Linked DNA regions of Gemmobacter sp. 24YEA27. The protein of the gene in region 1 interacts with the protein of each later gene in a pairwise test. Links are inferred from orthologs where the notes say so. Each region holds a gene or a part of one and is shown on either strand. Other genes may lie near its edges.

Region 1 (3,045 bases):
GATCTGAAATGCAGTTACGGAGATTTCAGAGGCGCTTGCCCGACCGCAACATCCCGGCCGGGGCGTCGTGCCGACTGCGGCAGGCCAGGCAGTCGCTTCGTCCTGGGTTTCGGACAATAAGAAGGAAGGCGCCGCGCGGCAGAGAGGCTGCCTGGTGAGAATGCAGGGGATCGGCCCCGCATCGAATAGCAGGTTTTCTCGCATCAATACGGCTGGCTGCTCCGGCTGAAGCGTTCCACGTCATCAGCTCTCTCGGAGAGTGCCGCCCGCAGTGAAAACTGCCGGTGAGAGAACAGATGCGCAGGGATCCCGAAGAGGCGGCGCGCCCCGTTTCGCGAAGCCTGCCTCCGGGCCAGCGCACCAGATGAAAACCCCCGCCAGTGGCGGGGGTTTTGCTTTATTCGGCCGTCAGGAGCGGCGGTTTCGATCCGGTGATCCGGGGTTTGACCGGCTCCTGGATCTGCAGCTCAATGGCGCCGTCTTTCACCACCACTTTCACCACACCGCCTTTTTGCAGATCACCAAACAGCAGCTCTTCCGCCAGCGGCTTCTTGATATGCTCCTGGATCACGCGGCCCAGCGGGCGGGCGCCCATCTTGTCGTCATAGCCCTTTTCGGCAAGCCATGCGGCAGCCTCGGAGGACAGTTCGATATGGACGCCGCGGTCGATAAGCTGCGCTTCCAGCTGGAGGACGAATTTCTCGACCACCTGCAGGATCACCTCTTTCGGCAACGCGCCGAAGGCCACGACCGCATCGAGACGGTTGCGGAATTCGGGGGTGAAGGTGCGCTCCACCGCCGCCGTATCTTCGCCGGTGCGCTTTTCGCGGCCAAAGCCGATGGCGGCCTTAGCCATGTCCGAGGCGCCGGCATTCGAGGTCATGATCAGGATCACATTGCGGAAATCGACTGCACGCCCGTTATGGTCGGTCAGCTTGCCGTGATCCATCACCTGCAACAGGATGTTGAAGACATCCGGATGCGCCTTTTCGATCTCATCAAGCAGCAGCACGCAATGCGGGTGCTGGTCGACGCCATCGGTCAGCATGCCGCCCTGGTCAAAGCCGACATATCCCGGAGGCGCGCCGATCAGACGGGAGACCGCGTGTTTCTCCATATATTCCGACATGTCGAAGCGCAGGAGTTCGACCCCCAGCGTATTCGCCAGCTGCTTTGCCACTTCGGTTTTGCCAACGCCGGTCGGACCGGTGAAGAGGTAATTGCCGATGGGCTTTTCAGGCTCGCGCAGACCGGCGCGGGCCAGTTTGATCGAAGCAGACAGCGCCTCAATCGCCTTGTCCTGGCCGAAGACCAGCCGCTTCAGCGTCTTTTCCATATCGCGCAGCACTTCTGCATCGTCTTTCGAGACGTTCTTCGGCGGGATGCGGGCGATCTTGGCCACCACGGCTTCGATCTCTTTCGTCCCGATCTGCTTGCGGCGTTTCGATTCCGACACGAGATGCTGCGCCGCCCCGGCCTCGTCGATCACGTCGATCGCCGAATCCGGCAGTTTGCGGTCGTTGATATAGCGATGCGCCAGCTCGACAGCGGTTTTGATCGCGTCATTGGTATAGCGCAGGTCGTGATGCTCTTCGAAATGCGGCTTCAGCCCCATCAGGATCTTGATCGTGTCGGGCACCGAGGGCTCGTTCACGTCGATCTTCTGGAAGCGCCGGCTCAGTGCGCGGTCTTTCTCGAAATGCTGACGGAACTCCTTATAGGTGGTGGAGCCCATCGTGCGCAGTTTGCCGCCCTGCAATGCAGGTTTCAGCAGGTTCGAGGCATCCATCGCGCCGCCCGAGGTCGCACCGGCACCGATCACCGTATGGATCTCGTCGATAAACAGGATCCCGTCGGGGTGATCCTCCATCTCTTTGACGACCGCCTTCAGACGTTCCTCGAAATCGCCGCGATAGCGGGTTCCAGCCAGCAACGCGCCCATATCGAGCGAGAAGATGGTCGCACCCGACAGAACCTCGGGCACTTCACCGCGCACGATCTTCCAGGCGAGGCCTTCGGCAATCGCGGTTTTGCCCACCCCCGGATCACCCACCAGCAGCGGGTTGTTCTTGCGGCGGCGGCACAGGACCTGGATCGCGCGCTCGACCTCGGCTTCACGGCCGATCAGCGGATCGACCTCGCCCTTGCGCGCTTTGACGTTCAGATCGACGCAATATTTCGACAGCGCCGACTCTTTCGCCTCACCAGCCTCGGCTTTCGGGGTTTCCTGCGGCTCGTCTGCGCCCTGGATCGGGCGGGCCTCGCCAAAGGCGGGGTTCTTGGCCACGCCATGCGCGATGAAATTCACCGCATCATAGCGGGTCATATCCTGTTCCTGCAGGAAATATGCCGCGTTCGATTCACGTTCGGCAAAGATCGCGACCAGCACATTGGCGCCGGTCACTTCGGTGCGGCCCGAAGACTGCACATGGATCGCCGCGCGCTGGATCACGCGCTGGAAGGCGGCGGTCGGCACGGCTTCCGACCCTTCGACACTGGTGACCAGCGTCGAAAGATCCTCATCGACGAAATCGGTCAGCGTCTTGCGCAATTCATCCAGATCGACCGAGCAGGCTTTCATCACCCGCGCGGCGTCGGGTTCATCAATCAGGGCCAGCAAAAGATGTTCAAGGGTTGCCAGTTCATGACGGCGGGCATTGGCCAGAGCCAGCGCACCATGAATGGCTTGTTCGAGCGTGGACGAGAATGACGGCACTTGCCTGCTCCTGTTCCTCGGGGGCGGGGGGATTAGCAGTTCCTCTCCGACCGTGGCCTCATATAGTTAAAGATCGGTTTTATTCAGCGTACTTCAAGCGCAATCTGATCCCCCCCGCGAATTCTGTCTTTGGATTGCAGGAATGTGATACTTCCCGCTGCAATCGGATCAGAACCTGTCCTTACGCGCCCGGATTTCGGCGAAAACCACGTCATCGGGGGCATCGGGCAGGCCCACCGCCTGTTTCAGCTGCGGCAGATGCGCGCGCAGAAACGGATTGGTTGCCAGCTCGTCGGAAAGGGTGGAGGGCATCGGCAGGCGGCCTTCGC
Region 2 (3,546 bases), on another replicon or contig:
CACGGAAAGCTGCAACTTCGCCGCGATGACGGGCCCGCAAACGGAGGTTTGACCGCGCTGATCCCTGCCGGGCTGATGTTGTTTGCGGGGCTCGGTGGGCTCGCATTCGCGAGCCTCCTTGCGGATGGAGTCGAGGGACAATTCGTGGTCGTCAGCCCGCCCTGGCAGGCAGCCGTTCATCTGGTCACCCGCGCTGACGGAGCGTTGCTGGCCGGCGGGGGGTTCAGCAATGTGATCGTTGCGGCTTCCGACCGGCCGGGCTTTGCCGATGACCTTCGCGCGGCCGGGGCATGGCTGGTCTTTCCCGCGCCGCGCGCCCTTGGCTGCGGCACGCCGGACCAGACCAGCGTGCAGGCAGTCCGGGGCGGTGCAGCGCCTGCATTCCAGAAAACCATTCAAGATCAGACCAACAGGCAGGATTCCTCTGATGCAGTATGAGCTGACATTGCTGCGTGAAAAATTTGGCCGCTTTCTGATCGGCCTGCTTTGGCTCCATGCGCCCCTCCTGGCGGTGGTGGCGGCACTCAATGGGCATAGCTGGCTCTGGGCCGGGCTTTCCGGTGTGGCGATCGCCGGGGTCTATCACCTCAGCTATGCCAGCAACGGCATCGCGCTGAGCACCCGTTACCTCTCATCTGTGGCGCTGATGGCGGAGCCCGCCCTGCTGGTCTTTCTGCTGCGCGGTCATGCCTGGCAGATGGATATGCATATGTATTTCTTTGCCATGCTGGCGCTGACCATCGCCTGGTTCGATGCGCGCCCGATCCTGATGGCGGCGGTCGCGGTCGCCCTGCATCACCTGGTGCTGGTCTATTTGCTGCCCTACGCGGTCTTCCCTGCCAATGCCGATCTGCCGCGGGTGCTGCTGCATGCGGCGATCGTGGCCTTCCAGACTGTTGTCCTGGTCTGGCTGGCGCGGATGATCAGCGCCGCATTCGAGCGGATCCGCGACATGAACCAGGAAATTCTGACCGCCAATGCCGAACTGAAACAGCGCACGACCGAGGCGGAAAAGGCCAACCAGGCCAAATCTATGTTCGTCGCCAATATGAGCCATGAGATCCGCACGCCACTGAATGCGGTGCTGGGGTTCTGCCATCTGATGCAGCGCACCGAGATGAATGCCCGCCAACTGGATTATGTGCAAAAGATCAGTGATGCCGGCACCACGCTCCTGCGGCTGATCAATGACATTCTCGACTTCTCGAAGAACGAGGCGGGCAAACTTACCCTGGAGGCGGCGCCGTTCAATCCCCATGCGGTGATCGAACAGCAGCTGCAGATGGTGCTGGTCGGCGCCGAGAGCAAAGGCGTGCACCTGGAGGTGCAGAAAGACCCCGGCATCCCGCGCGAGGTGATGGGCGACGGGATGCGCTTTGGCCAGGTGATCCTGAACCTTGTCAGCAATGCGGTGAAATTCACCGAACAGGGCTCGGTCACCGTGCGCACCCGCGCCGGGGAACGGGTCGGGGATGGTGACAATGACCGGGTGACGATGCTCGTCGAGATCATCGATACCGGTATCGGCATGTCGCCCGAACAGCAGAAGAACCTTTTCACCTCCTTCACCCAGGCCGACAATACCATGACGCGCCGCTTCGGCGGCACCGGGCTTGGGCTTGCGATCAGCCGGCAGATCGTCGGGCTGATGGGCGGCGACATCACCGTGCGCAGCCGCCAGTGGGAGGGGACAACCTTCAGCTTCGCGGTGCATTTCGACCGCGTCTCGGGTATTGTGTCGCAGGACGTGATCCCAGATCCCGGCCTGCGCGATCTGCGTATCCTCGGCGTCGATGACAACCCCGCCTCGCGCCAGCTGATCGAAGAACTGTTCCACCAATGGGGAATGAGGGCCGATGTCGCGGTCTCGGCCAGCGAGGCAATCAGCCGCCTGCAGGCGGCAGACGGAGCCGGAAAACCCTATGAGCTGGTGTTGATCGACTGGAAGATGCCCGGCATGGACGGGCTGGAGGCGGTGCGGGCGATCAGCCAGGATGCCTATATCCGGGCCAAACCGAAAATGGTGGTGGTCACCGCCTATGGCTCGGACCAGTTCACCAGCGAAATCGATGGCTATGGCCATGCCGGCTATCTGACAAAGCCCCTGCAACCCCGCGCCGTGATCACGACGCTCGAGGATCTGTTCCGCAACCGGCTGGCGGGATCCGCGCAAGACCATGCCGAAAAGGCAAAGCCCCGTATCGATGGCGTACCCCAGGTCGAACCCGCCTTGCGCGGCCAGCGCGTGCTCCTGGTCGAGGATAATGAGATCAACCGCGAAATCGCGATTGAACTCCTGACCGATGCCGGGTTGCGGGTCGATGCCGTTGAGAACGGTTTGCAGGCGGTGGAACAGGTCGCGCGCCAGGGCGACAGCTATGCGATGGTCCTGATGGATCTGCAAATGCCGATCATGGACGGAATTGAGGCGACAATCCGCATCCGCAAGGATCGCAGCGCCGCAGAATTGCCGATCGTCGCGATGACGGCCCATGCCTATGCCGATGAGAAAGACCGCTGCATGGCGGCCGGGATGAATGACCATGTCGCCAAACCGGTCGAGCCGCCGGTGCTGCTGGCGGCGCTGAACCGCTGGCTGAAACCGGTAACCCTGGTCCCTGCCCCGGTCAATATCGCGAAAGTCGCCCCGGCGGGGGATGACCTGCCCGACCATCTGCCGCCTTTCGGCATTGCCCGCGCGCTGGAACGGGTGAATGGCAAACGCCCGCTCCTGCGCCGGCTGATCCTGAGCTTTGCCGACAGCCAGGCCAGGGTGCCCGATGAGCTGGGCCGTCTGCTGGCCGAGGGTAAATATGATGATGCCCGCCGCACCGCCCATACGCTGAAAGGGCTTGCCGGTTCGCTGGAATTGCCGGATCTGCAGCAGGCCGCCGCCGAGATGGAGCGCGCGCTGAAAGAGGGCACCCCGGGGGAGCATGAGGCTGCCCCCTATATTGCCCGTATCGCGGCATGGCTGGAACCGGCAGTCGCCGCCGCGCGCGGGCTGAGCGGCACTACCGTCGCAGCGGGAGACAGGTCAGCACCGGTGGCTCCGGCCAGTGCAACGGAGATTGAGGAGCGCCGCGCCGCTCTCCACGAGCAGCTGATCAAACGCAGCCTGAGCGCACGCGCCGGTTTTGCGGCCTGGGCCGAGGCGCTTGGCCTTCCCGCCGAAGCCATCGCGGCGCATCCGCTGCGCCTCGCGCTGGACAGGCTGGATTACGCCACTGCGCTGCGAGAACTGGAAATTTCCGGAAAAGATGCCGGACCCGGATCGGAAAAAGCCTCCGCCGGAGAACAAAGCTGAGAATGGGAAGAAAGCCGTGACCACGCCACAGGAGCGCGAGCCCCGTAAAGCCGTTGTTCTGATCGTCGACGACGATATCTCAAATATCGAGATCATGAATGCGGCGCTCGGGGATGATTATGAGATCTGCTTTGCCACATCGGGCGAGCAGGCGCTGGAGGTGATGCAACTGACTCTGCCCGACCTCGTGCTGCTGGATGTGGTGATGCCGGGGATGCAGGGGTTCGAAGTCTGCTCCA

The links.
Region 2: the proteins of clpA (region 1) and QNO18_RS22515 interact in binary tests that used the Escherichia coli proteins (3 or more experiments, as listed by UniProt). The link is inferred for Gemmobacter sp. 24YEA27 from one-to-one orthologs.

Annotation. Positions count from the first base shown.
Region 1 is NZ_JASJPW010000001.1:1,218,122-1,221,166, forward strand. Bases 58-3,031 are described here. They hold clpA (ATP-dependent Clp protease ATP-binding subunit ClpA), read right to left. Parts: upstream 2,717-3,031; coding sequence 398-2,716; downstream 58-397. Other genes in these bases: gloB (hydroxyacylglutathione hydrolase), read right to left, coding at 2,885-3,031. Outside these bases: more of gloB, read right to left, coding at 3,032-3,045. UniProt on the Escherichia coli protein: ATP-dependent specificity component of the ClpAP protease. It directs the protease to specific substrates. It has unfoldase activity. The primary function of the ClpA-ClpP complex appears to be the degradation of unfolded or abnormal proteins.
Region 2 is NZ_JASJPW010000005.1:55,019-58,564, forward strand. What follows is about bases 33-3,507. They hold QNO18_RS22515 (response regulator), read left to right. Parts: upstream 33-427; coding sequence 428-3,307; downstream 3,308-3,507. Other genes in these bases: QNO18_RS22510 (hypothetical protein), read left to right, coding at 49-438; QNO18_RS22520 (diguanylate cyclase), read left to right, coding at 3,324-3,507. In the rest of the region: more of QNO18_RS22520, read left to right, coding at 3,508-3,546. UniProt on the Escherichia coli protein: Member of the two-component regulatory system UvrY/BarA involved in the regulation of carbon metabolism via the CsrA/CsrB regulatory system. Phosphorylates UvrY, probably via a four-step phosphorelay.